Regions from separate parts of the Streptomyces sp. NPDC026301 genome, predicted to be linked through region 1. Evidence: predicted binding sites of a transcription regulator. Region 1 holds the regulator's gene; the other holds the start of a gene.
What was found. Region 1 encodes HspR, which represses chaperone genes until heat shock. Its sites were predicted from a motif close to TTGAGNNNNNNNNNCTCAA; they were not measured.

Region 1 (5,301 bases):
ACCTGTGTGGGTACGGGCCAGGTCAGCCGGGGCGCGGGCGGCGGCTTCTCGCTCACCGACCCGTGCGCCGACTGCAAGGGCCGCGGCCTGATCGCCGAGGACCCCTGCGAGGTGTGCAAGGGCAGCGGCCGCGCGACGAGTTCGCGCACGATGCAGGTGCGCATCCCCGCCGGCGTCTCCGACGGGCAGCGGATCCGGCTGCGCGGCAAGGGCGCCCCGGGCGAGCGCGGCGGGCCCAATGGCGATCTGTACGTCGTCGTGCACGTCGACACGCACCCGGTGTTCGGCCGCAAGGGCGACAACCTCACCGTCACCGTGCCGGTCACCTTCCCGGAGGCCGCGCTCGGCGGCGAAGTGAAGGTGCCGACCCTGGGCGGGCCGCCGGTCACCCTGAAGGTTCCGGCAGGCACGCCGAACGGCCGGACGATGCGTGCCCGCGGCAAGGGCGCGGCGCGCAAGGACGGCACCCGGGGCGACCTCCTGGTCACCATCGAGGTGGTCGTGCCCAAGGACCTCGGCGACAAGGCGCGCGAGTCGCTGGAGGCGTACCGCGAGGCGACCGCGGGTGAGGACCCGCGATCGGAGCTCTTCCAGGCCGCGAAGGGAGCTTGATGATGGACAGTCGGGGCGGGCGGCGCAGTCGTAACCCCTATGAACTGACCGACGAGTCACCGGTGTACGTCATCTCCGTCGCGGCTCAGCTCTCCGGCCTGCACCCGCAGACACTGCGCCAGTACGACCGGCTCGGCCTGGTCTCACCGGACCGTACGGCCGGGCGCGGTCGGCGCTACTCGGCCCGCGACATCGAGCTGCTCCGCCAGGTGCAGCAGCTGTCGCAGAACGAGGGCATCAACCTCGCCGGCATCAAGCGCATCATCGAACTGGAGAACCAGGTCGCGGCGCTCCAGCAGCGCGTCGCCGAGCTGCAGAGCGCGGTGGAGGGCGCCGCCGCCGCCATCCAGCAGCGGGAGGCGGCGGTGCACGCCAGCTACCGCCGTGACCTGGTCCCGTATCAGGACGTGCAGCAGACCAGCGCGCTGGTCGTGTGGCGCCCGAAGCGGACGTCCGAGTAACGCCCGCCGCCTCAGCGGCCGTTGTAACCGGCCGTGGGCATCGACAGCCGGCGGTGCACGTGGGACTTCATGGCCGAGGTGTAGACCGGCTCGGCGAGGTCGACGGTCTCCAGCCGGACGCCGGCCGCGGCGCAGCGGGCGGTGAAATCCTCGGCGGAGTCGACGGCGTTCTCCAGGGTGCGGCGGTTCGGTACGACGAAGACATCGACCAGGCCCGCCTCCACGTCCTGCCACAGGGCGCAGTGATCGGCGCGCAGGTGGTGCAGGCTCAGCCGCCAGATGAGGCGGTAGTCGCGGTCCGCGGCCCACTGCGAGCACATCTCGTGCTGGCCTCGGTCGTCGACCAGGAACGGATCGTCGTCCAGCTCGGACAGCGGCATCAAGCACGCGATCGCCGTCACTCGCACCGCATTCATCGTGCCCCCCGGGACCTGACGACTGTGGGGGTGACGATACCCCTGTGGACGGAGCGGGGGCGGCGGCACCCGTCGGCGCTCTCAGGCCCGCCCGAGCATCTTCGTCACCCGGATCTCGATGACCACGCGCTCGGGGTTGGGCCGCGGCGTCCGCTCGTACCGCACGGCGTACCGCTCCTCCGCGTCCCGCACCTCCGCCTCGGCCGTACGGACCGTCGCCAGCCCCTCCAGCGTCGCCCACCGCCGCCCCTGCAGCTGGCACACCGCGACGCGCGCGCCGCCGTCGCCCCTGGCCAGGACGTTGCGGACCTTGGTGCTGCCCTTGCTCGTGATGACCCGGGCCAGGCCCTGCTCGTGGTCGTACGTCACCCCCACCGGCACGACGTGCGGCGTCCCGTCCGGCCGCATCGTGGTCAGGGTGCACACATGCCGCTCCCGCCAGAAGGCGAGGTACTCGGGGTCGGGATTCCGCAGATCTTGAGCCATGTCCGCACTGTACGTCGGGCGTACTCGCAGGAGTGGGCGGCAGGTCAGGGGGAACCCCAAGGGGCGGTGGACGGGTAAAGGTCGGCGTTTTGGGCTTGAGTGGAATAGACTCAACTTATCGCATGTTGAGCTAGGCAGGATGGCCCCCGAGGGCCGTGTAGGTGCAGGCCAGAGGCATGAGGAGGAGCGCGAGCACGTGGACGCCGAGCTGACCAACAAGAGCCGGGAGGCGCTGAGCGCCGCCAATGAGCGGGCCGTGAGCGCGGGACACGCGGACATGACCGCGGCCCATCTGCTGCTCGCGCTGCTCGCCGGGCAGGACAACGAGAACATCACCGACCTGCTGGCCGCCGTCGGCGCGGACGCCGCGGCGCTGCGTGCCGGGGCCGAGCGGCGGGTCGCCGCGCTGCCCAGCATCCAGGGCTCGACGGTCGCCCCGCCGCAGCCCGACCGCGAGATGCTCGCGGTGATAGCGGACGCGGCGCAGCGCGCCAAGGAGCTGGGCGACGACTACATCTCCACCGAGCACCTGCTCATCGGCATCGCCGCGAAGGGCGGGGCCACCGGCCAGCTGCTGGACCAGCAGGGCGCCTCGGCCAAGAGGCTGCTGGACGCCTTCGAGAAGGCCCGGGGCGGGCAGCGGGTGACCAACGCCGACCCCGAGGGCACATACAAGGCGCTGGAGAAGTTCGGTACGGACTTCACCGCGGCCGCGCGCGAGGGCAAGCTCGACCCGGTCATCGGCCGGGACCAGGAGATCCGGCGCGTGGTGCAGGTCCTCTCGCGGCGTACGAAGAACAACCCCGTGCTGATCGGTGAGCCCGGCGTCGGCAAGACCGCCGTCGTGGAGGGGCTCGCGCAGCGCATCGTGAAGGGCGACGTGCCCGAGTCGCTGCGGGACAAGCGGCTGGTCGCGCTGGACCTCGGCGCGATGGTCGCGGGCGCGAAGTACCGCGGTGAGTTCGAGGAGCGGCTGAAGACCGTCCTGGCGGAGATCAAGTCCAGTGACGGGCAGATCATCACGTTCATCGACGAGCTGCACACGGTCGTGGGTGCCGGGGCAGGCGGCGACTCCGCGATGGACGCGGGGAACATGCTCAAGCCCATGCTGGCCCGCGGCGAGCTGCGGATGGTCGGCGCGACCACGCTGGACGAGTACCGCGAGCGGATCGAGAAGGACCCGGCGCTGGAGCGGCGCTTCCAGCAGGTGCTGGTCGCCGAGCCGACCGTGGAGGACACGGTCGCGATCCTGCGCGGCCTCAAGGGGCGCTACGAGGCGCACCACAAGGTCCAGATCGCGGACTCCGCGCTGGTCGCCGCCGCCACCCTCTCCGACCGGTACATCACCTCCCGCTTCCTGCCCGACAAGGCCATCGACCTGGTGGACGAGTCGGCGTCGCGGCTGCGCATGGAGATCGATTCGTCTCCGGTGGAGATCGATGAGCTGCAGCGGTCCGTCGACCGGCTGCGCATGGAGGAGCTGGCGCTCAAGAACGAGACCGACGCGGGCTCCGTGCAGCGCCTGGAGAAGCTGCGCAAGGACCTCGCGGACAAGGAAGAAGAGCTGCGCGGGCTGACCGCACGCTGGGAGAAGGAGAAGCAGGGCCTGAACCGCCTCGGCGAGCTGAAGGAGAAGCTCGACGAGCTGCGCGGCCAGGCCGAGCGCGCCCAGCGCGACGGCGACTTCGACACCGCGTCGAAGCTGCTGTACGGCGAGATCCCGGGCCTGGAGCGGGAGCTGGACGAGGCCGCGGCCGCCGAGGCCGAGCAGGAGGCGTCCAAGGAGTCGATGGTCAAGGAGGAGGTCGGCCCCGACGACATCGCCGACGTGGTCGCCTCCTGGACGGGCATCCCGGCGGGGCGGCTGCTGGAGGGCGAGACCCAGAAGCTGCTGCGCATGGAGGATGAGCTGGGCAAGCGGCTGATCGGGCAGACCGAGGCCGTGCGCGCGGTGTCGGACGCGGTGCGCCGTACGCGTGCCGGGATCGCCGACCCCGACCGCCCGACCGGCTCGTTCCTCTTCCTCGGCCCGACCGGCGTCGGCAAGACCGAGCTGGCCAAGGCGCTCGCCGACTTCCTCTTCGACGACGAGCGGGCGATGGTCCGCATCGACATGAGCGAGTACGGCGAGAAGCACTCCGTCGCCCGGCTGGTCGGCGCGCCTCCCGGCTACGTCGGGTACGAGGAGGGCGGCCAGCTGACCGAGGCCGTGCGCCGCCGCCCGTACAGCGTCGTGCTGCTGGACGAGGTGGAGAAGGCCCACCACGAGGTCTTCGACATCCTGCTCCAGGTGCTGGACGACGGACGGCTCACGGACGGCCAGGGCCGGACGGTGGACTTCCGCAACACCATCCTCATCCTGACCTCCAACCTCGGCTCGAACTTCCTGATGGACCCGCTGCTGAAGGAGGAGCAGAAGAAGGAGAAGGTACTGGAGACGGTCCGCTCCGCCTTCCGCCCGGAGTTCCTGAACCGGCTGGACGACACGGTGGTCTTCCACCCGCTCGGCACGGACCAGCTCCAGCGGATCGCGCGGATCCAGCTCGCCCACCTGCAGAAGCGGCTCGCCGACCGGCGGCTCACGCTGGACGTCTCCGACGCGGCGCTGACCTGGCTGGCCTGGCTCGGCCAGGAGCCGGTGATCGACAAGCCCGAGCAGTCGCAGCCGGACCTGTCCTACGGCGCCCGGCCGCTGCGTCGCCTCGTCCAGACCGCCATCGGCGACCAGCTCGCCCGGGCGATCCTGGCGGGCGACATCCGCGACGGCGACACCGTACGGGTGGACGTGGACGGCGACCACCTGTCGGTGACGGCGGAGCGGGAGCCGGCCGCGGTCTGACCCCGTCCTTCGCTGTACGCGCAGCTGCTGACCCGCCCCGTCCGCTTGCCAGGACGGGGCGGGTGTGGGGGAGGATGGCGGGGACCATACGAAGGGACTTCCACGGTGACTATCGACCCGTCCTCGATTCCGAATTTCGGGGGCCAGCCCGAACAGCAGCCGACCGGGCCTGAGGGGCCGATCGTGCCCGATCAGGACCTGGTCAAGCAGCTCCTTGACCAGATGGAGCTGAAGTACGTCGTCGACGACGAGGGCGACCTCGCCGCCCCGTGGGAGCAGTTCCGCACGTACTTCATGTTCCGCGGCGAGGAGGAGCAGCAGATCTTCTCCGTCCGGACGTTCTACGACCGCCCGCACGGCATCGAGCTCAAGTCGAAGCTGCTGGAGGCGATCGACGACTGGAACCGCCGCACCCTGTGGCCCAAGGCCTACACCCACACCCACGACGACGGCACGGTCCGTCTGATCGGTGAGGCATCGATGCTGG
Region 2 (5,301 bases), on a different contig from region 1:
GCCATCGTGTTGAAGGCGTCGGCCAGCTCGCCGAACTCGTCCCGGCGGCTGCCCTGCACCCGCCGGGTGTAGTCACCGGCGGCCATCGCCCGGGTCACGTCCGTCATCTCGTCCAGCGGGGCCGTCAGCCCCTGCGCGACGAACTGGGTGATCAGCAGCGAGGCGATGATCGAGAAGACCGTGATGACCCGCAGCTCCGTCGCCGAGTGGAACGCGACGAGGACCAGCAGGGTCGTGATGATCACCGAAACGGTGACCAGCGCGCCGAGCGCCGCCTTGACCGAACGGTACGGATCGAGCGGACGCATCGCCTCCCAGGCCCGCTGCCAGAGCGCGCGCGCCAGGGGAAGGGGCGACTTCATGCCGGCGGGGTCTCCAGCGCGTACCCGACGCCGTGGACCGTGCGGATCCGCTCGGCGCCGATCTTCCGGCGCAGCGCCTTGATGTGGCTGTCGACCGTGCGGGTGCCGGAGGCGTCCGCCCAGTCCCAGACCTCGGCGAGCAGCTGCTCGCGGGAGAGCACGGCGCGCGGCGTGTTGGCGAGGCAGACCAGCAGGTCGAACTCGGTGGGCGTGAGGTGCACGTCGGCGCCGCGCACCCGGACCCGCCGCTGCGCGTGGTCGATCTCCAGCTCGCCCAGGCGCAGGATGCCGCTGCGCGGCGTGTGCGCGGCGAGCGCGGCCCGCTCGACGCGGCGCAGCAGGACGTGCACCCGCGCCGCCAGCTCGCGCATGGAGAACGGTTTGGTCATGTAGTCGTCGGCGCCGACGCCGAGGCCGACCAGCATGTCCGTCTCGTCGTCCCGCGCGGTGAGCATCATCACCGGGACCGGCCGCTGGGCCTGCACCCGGCGGCACACCTCCAGGCCGTCGAAGCCGGGCAGCATGACGTCGAGGACGAGCAGATCGGGCTGCCACGCCTCGGCGGTGTCCACGGCCGACGGGCCGTCGATCGCGGTCTGCACCTGGAAGCCCTCGGCGCGCAGCCGGGCCGCGATGGCGTCCACGATCGTCGGGTCGTCCTCGACGACGAGCACCCGCCGCTGGGCGCCGGGCGTGGCCGCCGCCGCGGCGCCGTGGGTGGTCTGAGTCTGGTCCATCGCCCGCCCCTGAATTTCCCCGTGCGTGGTCGCGTACTGACTTGCTGTACTGACGTGCTGACTGGGTGTACTGACTGGTCGCATACTGCTGGGCAGCAGCGTAAAGGCACGATGTGACCCGCGGCTACGCGCGTTTCCCCGCGAGGTGGACCACGTCGGGGACGCCTCGGACAACGGGGATCTCTTCGGTGCGAACCTCGCTGAACCCGGCATTCCGGAGCGCGTCCTCGAAAGCGGGCGAGGGCTGCGCCGACCAGACGGCCAGCACGCCGCCCGGTGTCAGCCGGTCCCGGCAGGCCGCGAGCCCGGCGGGGGAGTACAGGCCGCCGTTGTCCTCGGTGACGGTCCAGTCGGGGCCGTTGTCGATGTCCAGGCAGAGCGCGTCGTACGTCTCGGTGCCCGCGCCCTCCCGTACGTACGCCACCAGATCGGCCTGGACGATCTCCGTCCGGGGGTCGGCCAGCGCCGGGCCCGACACCGTCCCCAGCGGCCCCGCTCGGTGCCAGTCGATGACCGCGCCCTCGCGCTCGACGACCGCGATCCGGCCCCAGCGCGGCTCGGCGGCGGCGCGCGCCAGCGAGAAGCCGACGCCCAGCCCGCCGATCAGTACGGACGGCCGCGCGCGGCCGGCGGGCAGCGCCGCGAGCGCGGCGTCGACGAGCAGCCGCTCCGACCGCCCGTCGGAGGTGTCCATCAGGAAGCACCCGTTGGCGATGATCTCGAAGTGCGGGCCCCGCCGCCGCAGCACCACCTCTCCGTACGGTCCGTCCCGGCGCTCCAGCGTGACGGGCGTCTCGTCGGTGGCGAAGGGGGCTGACATGGGTGCGAGGCCTCCGGAGTCGGGGGATGCCGGACGGTCCCCCACCCTATGAGCCCGTAGGCCATGCGCGCCCGGCCGTTTCGGGCCTCCCGCCCGCCTCCGCGTCTGATCGCTCACAGCGAACAAAGCCCTGGGAACATCCACCGACTCCCGAGCATTGAGTGGGTACAGCTCAACTTGCCTGCCGAAGGGGAGATCATGGCTTCGACGTCCACACCGCTCACCCTGCCCGTGCTGCCCCTGGACGACGAGGTCGTCCTGCCGGGCATGGTGGTGCCACTGGACCTGTCCGACCCGGACGTACGCGCCGCGGTGGAGGCCGCGCAGGCCGCCGCCTCACCCGGTAACAAGCCACGGGTGCTGCTCGTTCCACGTATCGACGGCAATTACGCCGGCGTCGGCACGCTCGGCAAGGTCGAGCAGGTCGGCCGGCTGTCCGACGGCGACCCGGGCGCGCTGATCCGCGGCCTGGGCCGCGTGCAGATCGGCTCCGGGACGACCGGGCCCGGCGCGGCCCTCTGGGTGGAGGGCACCACGGTCGAGGAGACCGTCCCGACTGCGCCTGATGGAAAGACGGGCCTCCCCGGCGCGGTCACCGAGCTCGTCAAGGAGTACAAGGCGCTCGCCACGAGCTGGCTGCGCAAGCGCGGCGCCTGGCAGGTCGTGGACCGCGTCCAGCAGATCGAGGACGTCGGCCAGCTCGCCGACAACTCCGGATACAGCCCCTTCCTGACCACCGAGCAGAAGGTCCGGCTGCTGGAGACCACCGACCCGGTCGCCCGCCTGAAGGACGCCACCGAAGCGCTCCGCGAGCACCTCGCCGAGCAGGACGTCGCCGAGTCCATCGCCAAGGACGTCCAGGAGGGCGTCGACAAGCAGCAGCGCGAGTTCCTGCTGCGGCGCCAGCTGGAGGCGGTCCGCAAGGAGCTGTCCGAGCTGAACGGCGAAGCGGACGACGAGAGCGACGACTACCGCGCCCGCGTCGAGGCCGCCGACCTGCCCGAGGACGTCCGCAAGGCGGCCCTGAAGGAGGTCGACAAGCTGGAGCGGTCCAGCGACCAGAGCCCCGAGGGCTCCTGGATCCGCACCTGGCTGGACACCGTCCTGGAGCTGCCGTGGACGGAGCGCACCGAGGACGCGTACGACATCAAGGGCGCCCGCGCCGTCCTGGACGCGGACCACGCGGGCCTGGACGACGTGAAGGAGCGGATCACCGAGTACCTGGCGGTGCGCAAGCGCCGCGCGGACCGTGGCCTCGGCCTGGTCGGCGGCCGCCGCGGCGGTGCCGTACTGGCCCTGACCGGCCCGCCCGGCGTCGGCAAGACCTCCCTGGGGGAGTCCGTCGCGCGTGCCATGGGCCGCAAGTTCGTCCGGGTCGCGCTCGGCGGCGTCCGGGACGAGGCGGAGATCCGCGGCCACCGGCGCACGTACGTCGGCGCGCTGCCCGGCCGCATCGTCCGCGCCATCAAGGAGGCCGGTTCCATGAACCCGGTCGTCCTGCTGGACGAGATCGACAAGGTCGGCTCCGACTTCCGCGGCGACCCCGCCGCGGCCCTCCTCGAAGTGCTCGACCCGGCGCAGAACCACACCTTCCGCGACCACTACCTGGAGGTCGAGCTCGACCTCTCCGACGTGGTCTTCCTCGCCACGGCCAACGTCCTGGAGGCGATCCCGGAGCCGCTCCTGGACCGCATGGACCTGGTCCGCCTCGACGGCTACACCGAGGACGAGAAGGTCACCATCGCCCGCGACCACCTGCTCCCGCGCCAGCTGGAGAAGGCGGGCCTGGAGCCCGGCGAGGTCGTGATCGAGGACGCCGCGCTGCGCAAGCTGGCCGGCGAGTACACCCGCGAGGCGGGCGTGCGGAATCTGGAGCGGGCCATCGCCCGGCTGCTCCGCAAGGTCGCGGCCAAGCACGAACTGGGCGAACAGGACCTGCCCTTCACCGTGGGCGTGGACGAGCTCCGCCCGCTCATCGGGCGGCCGCACCACGTCCCGGAGTCCGCGCAGGACCCGGAGGAGCGGCGCACGGCGGTGCCCGGCGTGGTCACCGGCCTGGCCGTGACCGGCGCGGGCGGCGACGTCCTGTACGTCGAGGCGTCGCTCGCCGACGCGGAGACCGGCGGCTCGGGCCTCCAGCTCACCGGCCAGCTCGGCGACGTGATGAAGGAGTCGGCGCACATCGCGCTCTCCTTCCTCCGCTCGCACGGCGCGGAGCTGGAGCTGCCCGTCGGCGACCTCAAGGAGCGCGGCGTGCACCTGCACGTCCCGGCGGGCGCGGTCCCCAAGGACGGCCCCAGCGCGGGCATCACCATGACCACGGCCCTGGCCTCGCTCCTCAGCGGCCGTCAGGTCCGGCCCGACGTGGCGATGACCGGCGAGGTCTCCCTCACCGGCCGGGTGCTGCCCATCGGCGGCGTCAAGCAGAAGCTCCTCGCGGCGCACCGGGCGGGGATCACCACAGTGATCATCCCCAAGCGCAACGAGGCGGACCTGGACGACGTCCCGGCCGAGGTCCTGGAAAAGCTGGACGTCCACCCCGTGTCGGACGTCCGCCAGGTCCTGGACCTGGCCCTGACCCCGGCCGCGACCTCGGTGGAGGTCCCGGTCGCCGCGTAACCCCCGCGCCCGAGGCCCGGAACTCCCGCAGGGCGGGGGCTCCGGGCCTCCCGATGTCCCCAGGGGCGGCGGTCACCCCTCCGCGAGAGCGCGGAGCTGGGCCACCGAGCCGTTGAAGACGTTCTGGTCGCCGGGGAAGCGGCCGCGGTCGGCGTACTGCCAGATGGTGTGGGCCGGCCAGCCGGACGGGAGGGGCTGGGGGGAGGCGGCGTAGCGGGCGATCCACAGGGGGTGCTTGATGCCGAAGGACGCGTTGTCGCCGGTGCACAGGCGCCACCAGTTGGTGGCGGTGTAGATCATCGGGTAGCGGCCGGTCCGGGCGTGCACCGTGGCGCTGAAGTCCCGGATCCAGGCGGTCATGGCCGCCCGGCTCAGGCCGTAGCAGGCCGCGCCGTACGGGTTGTACTCGATGTCCAGCGCGGGCGGCAGCGTCCGGCCGTCCGCCTTCCAGCCGCCGCCGTTGTCGACGAAGTAGTTGGCCTGCGTGGCGCCGGACGAGGTGTTCGGCAGCGCGAAGTGGTAGGCGCCGCGGATCATGCCGACGTTGTACGCACCGCCGTACTGCTGGCCGAACTTGGGGCTGCGGTAGCCCGCGCCCTCGGTGGCCTTGACGATGGCGAAGCGGGCGCCGGCGCGCCAGGCCGCGGGCCAGTCGACGTTGCCCTGGTGGCTGCTGACGTCCATGCCGGCCACCCCGGCGAGCGGCTGCGGCGCCGGGCCGGACGCGGTGCCGCCCTCGTGGGCGCGGAGCGTACCGCCGGCG

Region 2: lon (endopeptidase La) is a predicted target of HspR. The motif match lies at 2,077-2,095, and genes of this name have one in related genera.

Annotation. Positions count from the first base shown of each region.
Region 1 is NZ_JBVHPN010000017.1:93,066-98,366, reverse strand. Features, by position in the region: gene dnaJ (molecular chaperone DnaJ) at 1-612, shown strand, start outside; gene ACZ4MH_RS27135 (heat shock protein transcriptional repressor HspR) at 615-1,073, shown strand; gene ACZ4MH_RS27130 (hypothetical protein) at 1,085-1,489, opposite strand; gene ACZ4MH_RS27125 (PPOX class F420-dependent oxidoreductase) at 1,571-1,975, opposite strand; gene clpB (ATP-dependent chaperone ClpB) at 2,172-4,814, shown strand; gene ACZ4MH_RS27115 (YbjN domain-containing protein) at 4,920-5,301, shown strand, end outside.
Region 2 is NZ_JBVHPN010000009.1:240,242-245,542, forward strand. Features, by position in the region: gene ACZ4MH_RS18225 (HAMP domain-containing sensor histidine kinase) at 1-362, opposite strand, end outside; gene ACZ4MH_RS18230 (response regulator transcription factor) at 359-1,099, opposite strand; gene ACZ4MH_RS18235 (spermidine synthase family protein) at 1,224-1,919, opposite strand; gene lon (endopeptidase La) at 2,118-4,538, shown strand; gene ACZ4MH_RS18245 (lysozyme) at 4,611-5,301, opposite strand, start outside.